Regions from separate parts of the Vibrio sp. PID23_8 genome, predicted to be linked through region 1. Evidence: predicted binding sites of a transcription regulator. Region 1 holds the regulator's gene; the other holds the start of a gene.
The links. Region 1 encodes CRP, which controls carbon source genes, mostly activating them, when cyclic AMP is high. Its sites were predicted from a motif close to TGTGANNNNNNTCACA; they were not measured.
Positions count from the first base shown of each region.

Region 2: the regulator CRP is predicted to act here: its motif matches at 3,977-3,992, upstream of AK966_RS02950 (NupC/NupG family nucleoside CNT transporter).

Region 1 covers NZ_LIXE01000011.1:15,888-23,442, forward strand. Annotated here, with positions in the region: gene AK966_RS15925 (YheU family protein) at 1-136, shown strand, start outside; gene AK966_RS15930 (phosphoribulokinase) at 298-1,167, shown strand; gene crp (cAMP-activated global transcriptional regulator CRP) at 1,406-2,038, shown strand; gene AK966_RS15940 (DUF1338 domain-containing protein) at 2,125-2,922, opposite strand; gene astD (succinylglutamate-semialdehyde dehydrogenase) at 3,188-4,645, opposite strand; gene astA (arginine N-succinyltransferase) at 4,674-5,693, opposite strand; gene AK966_RS15955 (aspartate aminotransferase family protein) at 5,800-7,011, opposite strand; gene AK966_RS15960 (aminodeoxychorismate/anthranilate synthase component II) at 7,373-7,555, opposite strand, start outside.
Region 2 covers NZ_LIXE01000001.1:637,103-644,657, reverse strand. Annotated here, with positions in the region: partial or broken gene AK966_RS20050 (hypothetical protein) at 1-256, opposite strand, end outside; gene AK966_RS02970 (DNA polymerase III subunit psi) at 320-718, shown strand; gene rimI (ribosomal protein S18-alanine N-acetyltransferase) at 731-1,186, shown strand; gene prfC (peptide chain release factor 3) at 1,316-2,905, shown strand; gene AK966_RS19865 (DUF5363 family protein) at 3,008-3,172, shown strand; gene AK966_RS02955 (TatD family hydrolase) at 3,159-3,932, shown strand; gene AK966_RS02950 (NupC/NupG family nucleoside CNT transporter) at 4,137-5,420, shown strand; gene deoC (deoxyribose-phosphate aldolase) at 6,001-6,777, shown strand; gene deoA (thymidine phosphorylase) at 6,876-7,555, shown strand, end outside.

The sequences.
Region 1 (7,555 bases):
TGACTACGGCACGGTAGAAATTTCCCTGCAAGACAAAATCGATCAAGTTAAATCACAGCTGGAGAAAGGAGAGGCGGTCATCGTGTTTTCTGAACTGCATGAAACCGTTGATATTCAGTTAAAACAAAAATTTTAATTGCCGCACATTTTACCGTATTTCACTCCATGACAAGCGCTTGTTACATGCTATAGTGGATTATCAACCGTGCAGCGCCACTTCGCTGCACATTGCCAACGAATAATGGACTTGTTTACCTAAGATTCAGCTGGGTAAGTAATTTTTCGACAAGGTTTGTCATGTCAGCGAAACACCCAATCATTGCAGTTACTGGTTCATCCGGTGCCGGTACTACGACCACATCTGAAGCCTTCCGTAAGATGTTCAATATGATGAACGTCAAGCCCGCATGGGTTGAGGGGGACAGCTTCCACCGCTTTACTCGCCCAGAGATGGATGTAGAAATTCGTAAAGCGCGTGATCAAGGCAGACACATCAGTTACTTTGGCCCTCAAGCTAATAACTTCCCTGGACTGGAAGCCTTTTTCCGTCAATTTGGCCAGGATGGCACTGGTAGTGTACGCCGCTATCTGCACACCTTTGATGAAGCCGTACCTTATAACCAAATGCCAGGCACCTTTACCCCGTGGCAAGGTTTACCTGAAAACAGTGACGTGCTGTTCTATGAAGGATTACACGGCGGCGTGGTCGATGGTGATGTCGATGTGGCTCAGCATGTTGATTTTCTGATTGGCATGGTGCCGATCGTGAACTTAGAGTGGATTCAAAAGTTCGTACGCGATACGCGCGACCGAGGTCACTCTCGTGAAGCCGTGATGGATTCAATCGTGCGCTCAATGGACGACTATCTTAACTACATTACACCACAGTTTTCTCGTACCCACATCAACTTTCAACGTGTCCCGACCGTGGATACGTCAAACCCACTTAACGCCAAAGGCATACCAAGTCTGGATGAAAGCTTTGTTGTTATTCGCCTTCGTGGCATTAAAAATGTCGATTTTCCTTATCTACTCGCTATGATTGACGGCTCATTTATGTCACGCCACAACACCATTGTCGTGCCCGGCGGTAAGATGAGCTTTGCCATGGAGCTCATCGTCAGGCCGATTCTGCAACAGCTCATCGAAACGGGTAAAATTGGTTAAAAACCTCGCGAATAAAGTGTTTACTTTTCATACCGTGATCATGTGCACATTTTTGCTTACAAAATCTCCACCATGGCACGATTAAAATCAAGAAATCGTTTTCGAAAAAGGATACTATTTCTAACCGAAACACAAGAGAGCTTGCAGTATAGAAAAGTATTCTTATTCTAGTAAGCTAATTCGGGCTTAGCTAAAATACGGATAGCGCAAGCGTACCCTGCAGAGGAAGTGATATATTATGGTTCTAGGTAAACCTCAAACCGACCCAACACTAGAGTGGTTTCTTTCACACTGTCATATTCATAAATACCCTTCAAAGAGCACGCTAATTCACGCGGGTGAGAAAGCTGAAACGTTGTACTACATCGTTAAAGGTTCTGTTGCGGTTCTTATCAAAGACGAAGAAGGTAAGGAGATGATCCTTTCTTACCTAAACCAAGGTGACTTCATTGGTGAACTAGGTCTATTCGAAGAAGACCAAGAGCGTACCGCATGGGTTCGTGCTAAATCTCCTTGTGAAGTGGCTGAAATTTCGTTCAAGAAATTCCGTCAACTTATTCAAGTAAACCCTGACATCCTAATGCGCCTTTCTGCGCAAATGGCTCGTCGCCTTCAAGTTACTAGCCAGAAAGTGGGTGACCTAGCGTTCCTAGACGTAACTGGTCGTATCGCTCAGACTCTTCTGAACCTTGCTAAGCAGCCAGATGCAATGACGCACCCAGACGGAATGCAAATCAAGATCACTCGTCAAGAAATCGGTCAAATCGTTGGCTGTTCTCGTGAGACAGTAGGCCGAATCTTGAAGATGCTAGAAGAGCAGAACCTAATTTCTGCACACGGCAAAACTATCGTTGTTTACGGGACTCGTTAATTCCGATTAACGTTTAAAAAATTCAAAGCCACCAATAGAAACATTGGTGGCTTTTTTGTTTTAGAAAAACACTGGATTAGCGCCCTCTATTTTTTTCCGTTTGTGCTCTCAAAGATCTTATCTGCCGATGCGGCAACAAATCCTGAGTACAAGTCACCGTTATCCATTGCGTAGCGCTTAGCAAACTCGTAAAAGCCTCCAGGAATCACTTCAACACCTTCCGTAAAGGCCACTGGCACTTTATCGGCCATGGTCGAAGATTGCTCTAGCAACACCTGTGGCGTACCTTTTACTTCGCCGCCGTTTTCGTTGATGGTGAAGCCTGCTGTGCGTAGGTGGTCGTTTACTTGCTTCACTTCTTGGTGTTGGTTAAGTTGGTTTACGCTCACGGTAAAGTGATTTGCGCCGTAACCATGTGCAGCAAGCCAAGAGGCATACTCACTCTCGTTCGCCAACGTTTGGAAATCAGCGTAACTAATCTCCCACAAACGTCCACCATACAAGAAGCCGCTGCCAATCAGCTTTGAAGCATCAACCTGCTCGACCAGTTTATGAACGATGTCTTGCAGCTCTGGCGAACATTCATCGACCTTCAACTCACTGATAAACACTTTTGGTTGCTTTGGATCTGGGTGCTCAAAGTGTTTTGCCACCAGCTTTTTGCTTTCAAATACGTAGTCACCACAGGCTTTATAACCCACTGTCAAAAATGGTTTCGCCAACGTTTCAATACCGAGGGGAGCGACATTAAACGTACGTAGCGCAATATGGTCATTAATCAAAGGCTCATCTTCTTGTAGAAGTTGATGGACTTTAGCAGCTGAAGGGCAAAGACGTTGAATGTAGTCTTGCCATAGCGATTCAAATAACACATCGGGCGTCATAACGACTCCTTGTTATGAAATGTAGAGTTAGAGATAAGAGGAAGTTGACCGCTCGTTCACAGCCCCAAGGCTGTCCAGAATCACGAACACGCGGTCATCAACCTGTGACGGTATGTGAGGCATTAATGCCAGTCAGTCAACACGCGTTGGGGAGTCTTGAGCTCGCCTTTAGCGTTTGCCAGCGCGCTTTACCGGAATCCTAACTTGGTAAATAGCTCTGGCAGATAGAAGCGGTGATACTTTGTTACCGCTTCGTATTTCTCGATTACAGGCTGACACCTGGGCTCAATGTTGCAGGCAAGACCGTCTCGCGACCTTCCACTGATGCCATTGGGTACGCACAGTAGTCTGCTGCGTAGTAAGCACTTGGGCGTAGGTTACCTGACGCCCCCGGACCACCAAACGGTGCATCACCACTGGCTCCCGTCAGCTGACGGTTGCGATTCACGATACCTGCACGAATGTGGTCAACGAAGTATTCCCACTCTTGGTCGTCAGTTGAAACCAGACCCGCAGAAAGACCAAAGCGCGTATCGTTCGCTAGCTCTACCGCTTTCTCTAGCCCTTCGTAGCGCACTACTTGCAGAAGTGGACCGAAGTACTCTTCATCTGGCAGTTCAGCAATGTTCGTCACATCGATGATGCCCGGAGAAACAAACGCCGCTTCGCCCGCTTTCGCTTCAATTAAGCTTTCGCCACCAAGAGCTTGCAGGTTAGCTTGTGCATCCAGAATAAACTTGGTTGCCGCGACCGAAATTTGTGGTCCCATGAATGGCGCAGGCTCAGCAAATGGTTGGTCAACGCGAATGTTACGTGTCGCTTCCACCAACTTAGCAATCACTGCATCACCCTTATCTCCAAACGGAATGTACAGACGACGAGCGCAGGTACAACGTTGACCTGCGCTGATGAAGGCTGACTGGATGATGGTGTAAACCGTTGCATCTAGGTCGCCGTAGTTACCCGAAATAACCATCGGGTTATTGCCACCCATTTCTAGCGCCAGCATCTTGTCCGGCTGACCTGCAAATTGACGATGCAGAACATGACCTGTGTTTGCACTACCCGTGAACAGCACGCCATCAATGCCTTTCGCGTCCGCTAGCGCAATGCCGGTTTCTTTCGCACCTTGGACTAGGTTAATCACACCTTTCGGTAGACCCACTTCTTCCCACAGTTTCATGGCTAATTCACCCGTCCATGGCGTTTGCTCAGACGGCTTGAATACCACTGTGTTACCCGCAAGTAGTGCTGGCACGATGTGACCATTTGGCAGATGACCTGGGAAGTTATAAGGGCCGAATACCGCCATTACACCCAATGGGCGGTGACGCAATACAATTTGGTTGCCTGCGGCTTCACGTGTCGCTTCACCAGTGCGGTCGTGGTAAGCACGGATAGAAATCGCAATTTTACCTGCCATTGCCGCCGCTTCAGTACGAGTTTCCCAAATCGGCTTACCGGTTTCTTTAGCAATCACTTCGGCAATTTTTTCGCTGTTCTCTTTCACTTTCTCAGCAAAAGCCAACACGATCGCTTCACGCTCTGCAAATGGACGCTTCTTCCAGTCAACAAACGCCTCGCGCGCCGCAGCAACCGCTTGGTTCACTTGCTCTGCCGTCGCGCCTTTGCCCTGCCAGATCACTTCTTGGTTGTACGGCGACAAAGACGTAAATGCTTCACCCTGACCTTGTACCCATTCACCTGCAATCCAATGTGTCATTGTTTCTATCCTTAAATTCTGTCGTCAGTTACTGCGGAAGAAGGCGAACAAAATCCCCTTCACCAACCAAAAGTGCATTCGCCAATTCTGGCGCGAGCACCACGCTTTGTGTTTCTGCGTCATAAGCCGCTTTTGCTGCCGCGGCACGGAAATTCTCGAATGATGAATTACACATCAAGAAGTCTTGCGTGCTGGTATGTTCAGAAATTTTGACTTTAGCGCGGAATGAGTGGCGTACCGATTCAATATTGCGTAAGTCACATTCCACTGAAGGACCACCATCGAAAATGTCGACATAACCCCGGTTGGTGAAACCTTCATTCTCTAGCAGTTTCAACGCCGGGCGCGTGTTGTCATGCACTTGACCAATTACGGCTTGCGCTTCTGGGCTCAACAGGTTGATGTAGATTGGCAACTTCGGCATCAAGTCAGCGATAAAACCTTTCTTGCCGATACCGGTTAGATAATCAGCAAGCGTGAAGTCAATTGAAAAGAAATGCTCTTGTAGCCACTGCCAAAATGGTGAGTTACCGTTCTCGTCTGATACACCGCGCATCTCAGCAAAAATAGTGTCTGAGAAACGTTCTGGGTGCTCAGCCATCATCAAAAATCGACACTTCGACATCAAGCGACCATTCAACCCTCCACGGAATGTTTCACGTAGGAACAAGGTACAGATTTCACTGTTGCCCGTGTAGTTGTTACCAAACGTCAGCAGCTTAACCACATTGTTTACCCCAAGTTTTGGCGATGAGTGCACCACTTTACTGATGTGGTAAGAGTAAAAAGGCACATCCCAGCCAATTGAAGCTTCGATGCCAGTGGTACCTGCGACTTCACCCGTTTCAGAGTCAAAGCCCACCATCAGGTAGCCTTCATCACCAGCTTCTTTCACGTCTGGTTTAGCAAAACTGTATTCTGAGTGTTTGATTCGATTGGTTAACAGTTCTTCGTTAACCGGTAGAGATGTAAATCCATGGCCTGACTCAACCGCACAGGTGTGCAGCGCGTCATAATCCGACATTGCAATAGGGCGAACTACTAGCATCAATACTCCCTCCAGATGCAAGAAAATCCTAACTAAATTGTAGGAACAATTCCCCCATCAGAGGTCCTTGATGGGGGTTGCGTTGGCAATAAAACCGGGATCGCGTTTACACTAACGTCGCAATCGCTTTGTCCAATTTTGCCAAGCCTTCTTCGATTTCTTGTTGTGTGATAACGAGTGATGGTGTGAAACGTACGACATTGGCACCCGCAACCAATACCATGAGACCTTGTTTACCAGCGGCAACCAGTACGTCACGTGCACGGCCTTGCCACTCTTCATTCAGCGCCGCACCAAGCAGCAAACCTTTACCACGCACTTCAGAGAAAAGGTTGTACTTCGCGTTGATCTTCTCTAGACCTTCGCGGAACATCGCTTCACGCTCTAGTACGCCCGCTAAGGTCTCTGGCTTGCTGACTTCATCAACCACAGCTTCTGCAACCGCACACGCTAATGGGTTACCACCGTAAGTCGAACCGTGAGTGCCCACTTTTAAGTGTTCAGCCAGTTTTGCTGTGGTTAACATTGCGCCGATAGGAAAACCACCACCGAGTGATTTCGCGGTGCTTAGGATATCTGGCGTGATCCCTAGACCTTGGTACGCGTAGAAGTGACCAGTACGACCGTTACCGGTTTGTACTTCATCAAAAATCAACAGTGCGTTGTGTTTGTCACACAGTTCACGAACCGCTTGGGCGAACTCAGGCGTTGGTGGAATGATACCGCCCTCACCTTGAAGCGGCTCCATCATCACCGCACAAGTGCGATCAGAGATGTGTGCTTGCAGCGCTTCGATATCGTTGTACGGCAGGTGCGTGACGTCACCAGGCTTAGGACCAAAACCGTCAGAGTAAGCCGCTTGGCCACCGACCGTCACGGTAAAGAAAGTACGACCGTGGAAACCTTGTTTGAATGCGATGATTTCAGATTTCTCAGCACCATGAACGTCTGCGGCGTAACGACGAGCAAGCTTTAATGCAGCTTCGTTCGCTTCTGCACCAGAGTTGGCAAAGAATACGCGCTCTGCGAAACTGACTTCAGTCAGTTTTTTTGCTAAGCGGAGTGCTGGCTCATTGGTCATTACGTTGCTAAGGTGCCAAAGCTTGTTGCCCTGCTCGGTTAATGCATTCACCATTGCAGGGTGACAATGACCAAGACAGCTCACGGCAATACCACCAGCAAAGTCGATGTATTCATTGCCTTCCTGATCCCAAATTCGTGAACCTTTACCTTTAACAGGGATCATTTCCATCGGGTTATAGCAAGGTACCATTACCTCATCGAATAAACCGCGCTCTACTTTGTTTTCCGTTGTCATTGCACATTCCTTCTTGATACCGCATGCCTAGCAGATAAGCGAATTTAACCAGCATTCTTTGCTAGCAAATAATGTTTTGCATTTAAGCCATCAGGGCATTGTATTTACATTTAATTAACCATTTCAATAGTGATTTATTCTTTTTGCATCCCAGCACAACCACCACTAATCACTATCTATGAGTATTTATGCACCAAGAATTCGGGATTGAGAAGCGTTTTTTTATAAAAGGCAACGATTACTTGAATTAACAGGAGGGACAAGCAATGAATAATTCTCGCCAACTAGATAGAACGCATAGTTTTGCATTCCACTTCCAAAGTGAAATAGATGAAGAATTTGTTAAAAAAAGTGATCGGGATCAGATCGTTTTACGCGCGAGAAAGTTTGCGAGTAGTTCGTGGCCTTGTTCTGTCTTAATTGACTCAGGATGAAACTGTACCGCGTCAATTGGCAGGGTTTTATGCTGATAACCCATGATTTCATCCATGGATCCGTCAGGTAGTTCAGTCCAAGCGGTCAATTCAAACACATCAGGTAACGT
Region 2 (7,555 bases), on a different contig from region 1:
TTCTCGCTACCATCGGTCATGGTGATTTTCATGTTTTTGAAGTTCACCTTGCCTGAGTGCACTTAATTTTAATTTTGATTTTGCTAAACTGGCGGTTTTTCAATAAACCGTTCGGTTCTACGGTATCAGTCTCGGGTTTGGAAGTTAACGGTTTTTGATCGATAAGTTGCCAGTTATCATGGCTGCTCTTAGCAAAGGTAACAAAGCTGGTGGCCGAGATTAGCAGTGCAATAGGGATTGATTGGAAAAGCTTCATAACACCTCTGACTTTACCTGCGATTATTTGGTAGCATTGCCTCGTTCAATTAGGTGACAAAAAATGTCAATAAACGAGAAACAGTATTTAAATGAAATGGGGATCAGCACATGGGAGTTGATCCATCCAGATAGGTTGGAAAACTATCAAGTGCCAATGTTACGTTTGCAAAGTTCTTGTAAACTCCTATTGGTTTCACCAATGTGTCCAGAAAATGAGACAGCATTGATGTTTGAGCGGGTGCTAAAAAGCATCAAGCTCACACTTGATGATGCGCTGCATCTAGAGCCAGAGCGTTTATCATCATTGGGTGAACATGAGTTGGATTGGGTGTGGTTTGCTGGCTGTGAAGCCGATACGAGTATTAATGCTAAGCAGCTGACTTCGCCGCTATTAAAAGACATTGATGGTAACAACGAACAGCGCCGCGCCTTATGGCAGCAGATTTGTTCATATTCTTAATGGAGCAAACGCGTGACGATTGAAATTACGCCGATGAGTGCTGAACACTTAGATCAAGTATGGCAAATTGAACAACAGGCCCATTCTCACCCTTGGGCAGAATCGATCGTTCGTGACTTGTCTAGCCGAGGTGCATGTCATCATGTGATGACCAACGCCGACGAGGTTGTGGGTTATTTCTATGGGCAGAACATTGTCGGTGAAGTGACGCTACTTAATATTGCCGTTGCACCGAGCCAGCAAGGCAAAGGATTGGGTCAAAAGTTGCTTGACGCATTTCTAGGTTACTGTGAGCAAGCCAAAGCAGAGAGTGCTTGGCTAGAAGTTCGTGAAAGTAATTTGCCAGCGATTCATATTTATGAGCAAGCCGGTTTTAATGAAGTGGATCGCCGTTACAACTATTACCCAGCTAAAACCGGTAATGGCAAAGAAGATGCAATCATCATGAGCTACCTGTTCTTTTATTAATTACTGTCGCTCAAACCTCAAGGAAAGTTGCCCCTAGCGCAATAATAGGGGACAATACCGCGTAATATTGAATCAAAAAAGCTTGTTCGAGATTCGGGTAAGCAATAGACATCAAAGAAGACGATTTTCATGTCAAATACACCTTTTCTAGGCGAAGTTTCTAAGCGTAGAACGTTCGCTATTATTTCTCACCCGGATGCGGGTAAAACCACCATTACAGAAAAAGTACTGTTATTCGGAAACGCAATCCAAAAAGCCGGCACGGTTAAAGGTCGTGGTAACGCACAACACGCAAAATCAGACTGGATGGAAATGGAAAAGGAACGTGGTATCTCGGTAACCACTTCTGTGATGCAGTTCCCTTACAATGATTGTCTGGTAAACCTACTGGATACGCCAGGACACGAAGATTTCTCGGAAGATACGTACCGTACACTAACGGCGGTTGACTCATGTCTGATGGTGATTGATGCAGCGAAAGGTGTCGAGGATCGTACTCGCAAACTGATGGAAGTGACGCGTCTACGTGATACACCAATCGTCACCTTCATGAACAAACTTGACCGTGATGTTCGTGATCCAATGGAAGTATTGGACGAAGTAGAAAACGAACTGGGCATGATGTGTGCACCAATTACATGGCCAATCGGTTGTGGTAAAGAGTTTAAAGGTGTTTACCACATTCACCGCGATGAGACGATTCTGTACGAATCTGGTCATGGTCATGAGATCCAAGAAGTTCGCATCATCAAAGGTCTGGACAACCCTGAACTTGATGAAAAAGTAGGTGAAAGCCTAGCGGCAAGTGTTCGTGAAGAACTTGAACTTGTGATGGGCGCTTGCCCTGAGTTTGATCACGAAGCATTCCTTGTCGGTGAGTTAACGCCAGTTTACTTCGGTACGGCTTTGGGCAACTTCGGTGTTGATCACATGCTAGATGGCCTGACTGAATGGGCGCCAGCGCCGAAAACTCGTCAAGCGGTTGAGCGTGATGTTGAAGCGACCGAAGAGAAATTCTCTGGTTTCGTATTCAAAATCCAGGCAAACATGGATCCAAAACACCGCGACCGTATTGCCTTCATGCGTATTGTATCAGGCACGTACACGCAAGGTATGAAGATGAACCACGTTCGTCTTGGCAAGCAAGTGAGCATTTCTGACGCGGTAACCTTTATGGCGGGTGACCGCTCACGTGCGGAAAATGCTTACGCGGGTGATATTATCGGTCTACATAACCACGGTACAATCCAAATTGGTGACACTTTCACTCAAGGTGAGTCGCTGAAGTTCTCTGGTATTCCAAACTTTGCTCCAGAGTTGTTCCGTCGTATTCGTCTAAAAGATCCATTGAAGCAGAAACAGCTGCTAAAAGGTCTGGTTCAGTTATCTGAAGAGGGGGCGGTACAGGTATTCCGTCCGCTACAAAATAACGATCTGATCGTTGGTGCGGTCGGTGTACTTCAGTTTGACGTGGTTGTGGCTCGTTTGAAGTCAGAATACAACGTTGAAGCGATCTATGAAGGGGTTAACGTTGCAACTGCGCGTTGGGTTGAGTGTGGTGATGCGAAGAAACTGGATGAGTTCCAACGTAAGAACCAAGCGAACCTAGCGCTAGATGGCGGTGATAACCTAACGTACATTGCCCCAACGATGGTTAACTTGAACCTTGCTCAAGAACGTTTTCCTGATGTCGATTTCCGTGCAACGCGTGAGCACTAATCGCATCTAAGCCGCTCTACATTGAGCACTGGATTATAGGCCGCCGTTAGCTATACACTTAGCTAACGGCGGCTTTTTATTTGGTGTACAGAAAGGTGTGAAATGAATTGGTTTAAGAAAGGACTCAAACGTTACGACGATTGGTGTAAAGAGATGGGACTAACACCAGATCAAAGGCGCAGTTGTGTACCGTATAAACCAGACCCTGCTCATGACGCTTCTTCTAATAAAGAAGAACAAGAGAAGCCGAATAATGAAACTGTTTGATACCCATTGTCACTTCGATTTTGATGTGTTCCAAGACGATTTTGCCCATCAGTTTGAGCTTGCTCGTGAGCAAGGTATAGAACGTATCTTGATCCCTTCAGTAGGACCAAGCAATTGGTCTCGCATTCAAACTATAGCCAGCCAATACCCGGGTCTTTACTACGCTTTGGGTTTTCATCCTTACTTTCTTCAGCCTGATTTTGATCAACACGTCGCTGAATTGGAACGGCAGTTGTCACAAGCGGGTAAGCACTGTGTGGCAATTGGTGAGTGTGGTTTAGATTTTTCCATCAATGTTCCTGTAGCACTTCAAGAACGAGCCCTTGAGTTGCAGTTTGAACTTGCGCGAAAATTCAAACTGCCCGTTATTCTTCACTGTCGTAAAGCGCACAATCGACTCGTTCAAATGGTCAAAACGGCAAAACTGCCTAAAGGTGGCGTGTTACATGCGTTTTCTGGTAGCTATCAACAAGCGATGGAATGGGTTCGATTAGGCTTTTTCATTGGGGTGGGCGGCACAATTACTTACCCAAGAGCGAACAAAACGCGCGACGCGATTCAAAGACTATCTCTTGAACATCTGGTTTTAGAAACGGACGCGCCGGATATGCCCATACTTGGATATCAAGGGAAGCCCAACCACCCAAGTAAACTTATTCATGTGTTGAATGAACTTGCGCTTTTGCATTCACAGCAATGGCAAACGATTGCGTGCCAGATGTGGGAAAATAGCAATTCAGTATTCTCAATATGTGAATAAAATCGAAATATGCTGTTTAAAATAGAAAACGTTTTCCTTCCTATTGTGACATGCCTCACAAATGAGGGTGAATCCATGATGAATCTTATAGGAAAGTGTGAAGGTGGCATTACTTTAATTGATGCTGCATGAGTATAATTGCCCCCGCTTTATAGCTCCATTTTGTAACACGCCAATAAATAACTTATAAGGAAGTCATAAACTATGAGCCTGTTTATGAGCCTAGTCGGTATGGTAGTGCTTCTTGCTATTGCATTTGCATTTTCTAATAACCGTAAAGCTATCAATCTAAGAACTGTGGGTGGCGCATTTGCTATCCAATTCGCATTAGGTGCATTTGTTCTTTATGTACCTTGGGGCCGTGATCTACTAAACGGTTTCTCTACTGGTGTTTCTAACGTTATCAACTACGGTAACAATGGTTCATCATTCCTATTCGGTGGTCTTGTTTCTGACAAGATGTTCGAAGTGTTCGGTGGCGGCGGTTTCATCTTCGCATTCCGCGTTCTTCCTACTCTGATCTTCTTCTCAGCACTGATTTCTGTTCTTTACTACATTGGCGCAATGCAGTGGGTTATCAAGATTCTTGGTGGTGCACTACAAAAAGCGCTCGGTACTTCTCGTGCGGAATCAATGTCAGCGGCTGCTAACATTTTCGTAGGTCAAACTGAAGCACCGCTAGTTGTTCGCCCATTCGTTCCAAAAATGACTCAATCTGAGCTATTCGCAGTAATGTGTGGTGGTCTAGCCTCTGTTGCTGGTGGTGTACTAGCAGGTTACGCATCAATGGGTGTTCCACTAGAATACCTAGTAGCAGCATCATTCATGGCAGCACCAGGTGGTCTACTGTTCGCTAAGATTCTTCACCCAGAGACTGACAAGCCTCGCGAAGATTTCGAAGAAGCAATGGACGGTGGCGATGATAAACCAGCTAACGTAATCGACGCAGCAGCAGGCGGTGCGGCTTCTGGTCTACAACTTGCGCTAAACGTAGGTGCAATGCTAATCGCTTTCGTTGGTCTGATTGCTCTTATCAACGGTATGCTAGGTGGCATTGGTGGTTGGTTCGGTATGCCTGAACTCACTCTAGAGCTAATCCTAGGTTACGCGTTCTCTCCACTAGCATTCCTAATCGGTGTTCCATGGGACGAAGCAGTTGTTGCTGGTTCATTCATCGGTCAGAAACTCGTTATCAACGAATTCGTTGCGTACTTGAACTTCACTCCTTACCTAGGTGAAGGCGCTCAAGTGGTTGCGGCAACGGGTGAAGTAATGTCTGAGAAGACAACGGCTATCATCTCATTCGCACTATGTGGCTTCGCGAACCTTTCTTCTATCGCGATCCTACTTGGTGGTCTAGGTAGCCTTGCACCAAACCGTCGCAGCGATATCGCTCGCATGGGTATTAAAGCCGTTCTTGCTGGTACGTTGTCTAACCTAATGGCAGCGACGATTGCAGGCTTCTGCCTTAGCCTTGCAGCACTTTAATTAGAATCGGTTCTTAATATATAGACGCCGTTTTAAATCATGCCCTGTAGCAAGAAATTGCTGCGGGGCATTTTTCGTTTTTGGCCCAAAAAAATTTAACCGCATGTAGGACGACGAGAGTCGCTTACGCAGTCGGTGGAATAGGGGTTGGAAAATTTTGAGATACAAACCGTTTGCGCTCTATTTGGTGCTACAGTTTTGCGGTGAAACTCTATAATGTAGTAATTACAAAGTCGTGGTTATGATTATCAAATAATCACTGAGTGAATAGTACATACTCAATGGGCAAATGAATTGCCCTTCATGTTACATCTTACAAGCGTTTTTCTTTGTGATGTGATATTAAAGACACCGCAATCATAGATTGTTGTGCCATAGGCCAAACTGGTACTGTGCGGTGACAAGGATAGCAATTGGCATATGAATTTTTCGCTGACTATGCCGAGTCTTCAGGGAACCAAGTCCGTTCATTAATAGACTGATTAGCCAAATTTTTACACACTGTCTTCTTCTTGATTATAGTTAGATAGTTGATATGAGGTTAAGCAGTGAATTTTTTGAATATTGATCGGAGATAGAAATGAGCGATTTAAAAGCAGCAGCACTACGTGCACTTAAACTAATGGACCTAACGACGCTGAATGATGATGACACTGATGCAAAAGTGATCGCATTATGTCATGATGCGAAATCAGCAGTAGGTAACACAGCTGCAATCTGTATTTACCCTCGCTTTATTCCTATTGCTAAGAAGACACTTCGTGAGCAAGGCACGCCAGACGTTCGCATTGCGACAGTAACCAACTTCCCACACGGTAACGACGATATTGAAATCGCAGTGGCTGAAACAAAAGCGGCAGTTGCTTACGGTGCAGACGAAGTAGACGTGGTTTTCCCATACCGCGCTCTAATGGCTGGTGATGAGAAAGTGGGCTTTGAACTTGTTAAGCAATGTAAAGAAGCTTGTGGTGACATCCTTCTTAAAGTGATCATCGAAACGGGTGAATTAAAAGAAGAAGCGCTAATCAAGAAAGCATCTCAAATCTGTATCGAAGCAGGTGCTGACTTCATTAAAACTTCAACGGGTAAAGTGCCAGTTAACGCAACACCAGAATACGCACGCATGATGCTTGAAGTTATTCGTGACATGGGTGTTGCTGAGACAGTTGGTTTCAAACCAGCAGGTGGTGTGCGTACGGCTGAAGATGCGGCTGCATACCTAGCAATGGCTGATGAAATCCTAGGTGACAATTGGGTTGATGCTCGTCACTACCGTTTTGGTGCGTCTAGCCTGCTAACAAATCTACTAAATACATTAGAAGTATCGGACCAAGTCGCTGATCCATCAGCGTACTAATTCCAAATAAAGCGTCTGAATGGTAGCACCAGCTTCGGTGCTACCAACCTCTTCTACCCTACTATTACCATGGCTCATAAAGAGCTTGGGAGGAACTAATGTATTTACCTCAAGAGATCATTCGTAAAAAACGTGACGGCGAAGTTCTTACTGCTGACGAAATCAATTTCTTTATTCAAGGCGTAGCAGATAACAGCGTATCTGAAGGTCAGATCGCGGCATTTGCTATGGCTATCTTCTTCAATGAAATGACGATGCCAGAGCGTATCGCACTGACTTGTGCAATGCGTGATTCGGGCATGGTCATCGACTGGAGCCACATGAACTTTGGTGGTCCAATTGTCGATAAACACTCAACAGGTGGCGTGGGTGACGTGACTTCTCTGATGCTTGGCCCTATGGTGGCAGCATGTGGCGGTTTCGTACCCATGATTTCTGGCCGTGGCCTTGGCCACACTGGCGGTACACTGGACAAGCTTGAGTCAATTCCTGGCTACAACATCACACCAACCAATGACGTCTTTGGTCAAGTAACCAAAGACGCAGGTGTGGCGATCATTGGTCAAACGGGTGATCTAGCGCCAGCGGATAAGCGCGTTTACGCAACTCGCGATATCACGGCAACGGTCGATAACATTTCACTGATCACGGCGTCGATTTTATCGAAGAAGCTTGCTGCAGGTCTTGAGTCTTTAGTGATGGATGTAAAAGTAGGTTCTGGTGCATTTATGCCAACTTACGAAGCGTCTGAAGAGCTAGCAAAATCTATCGTTGCGGT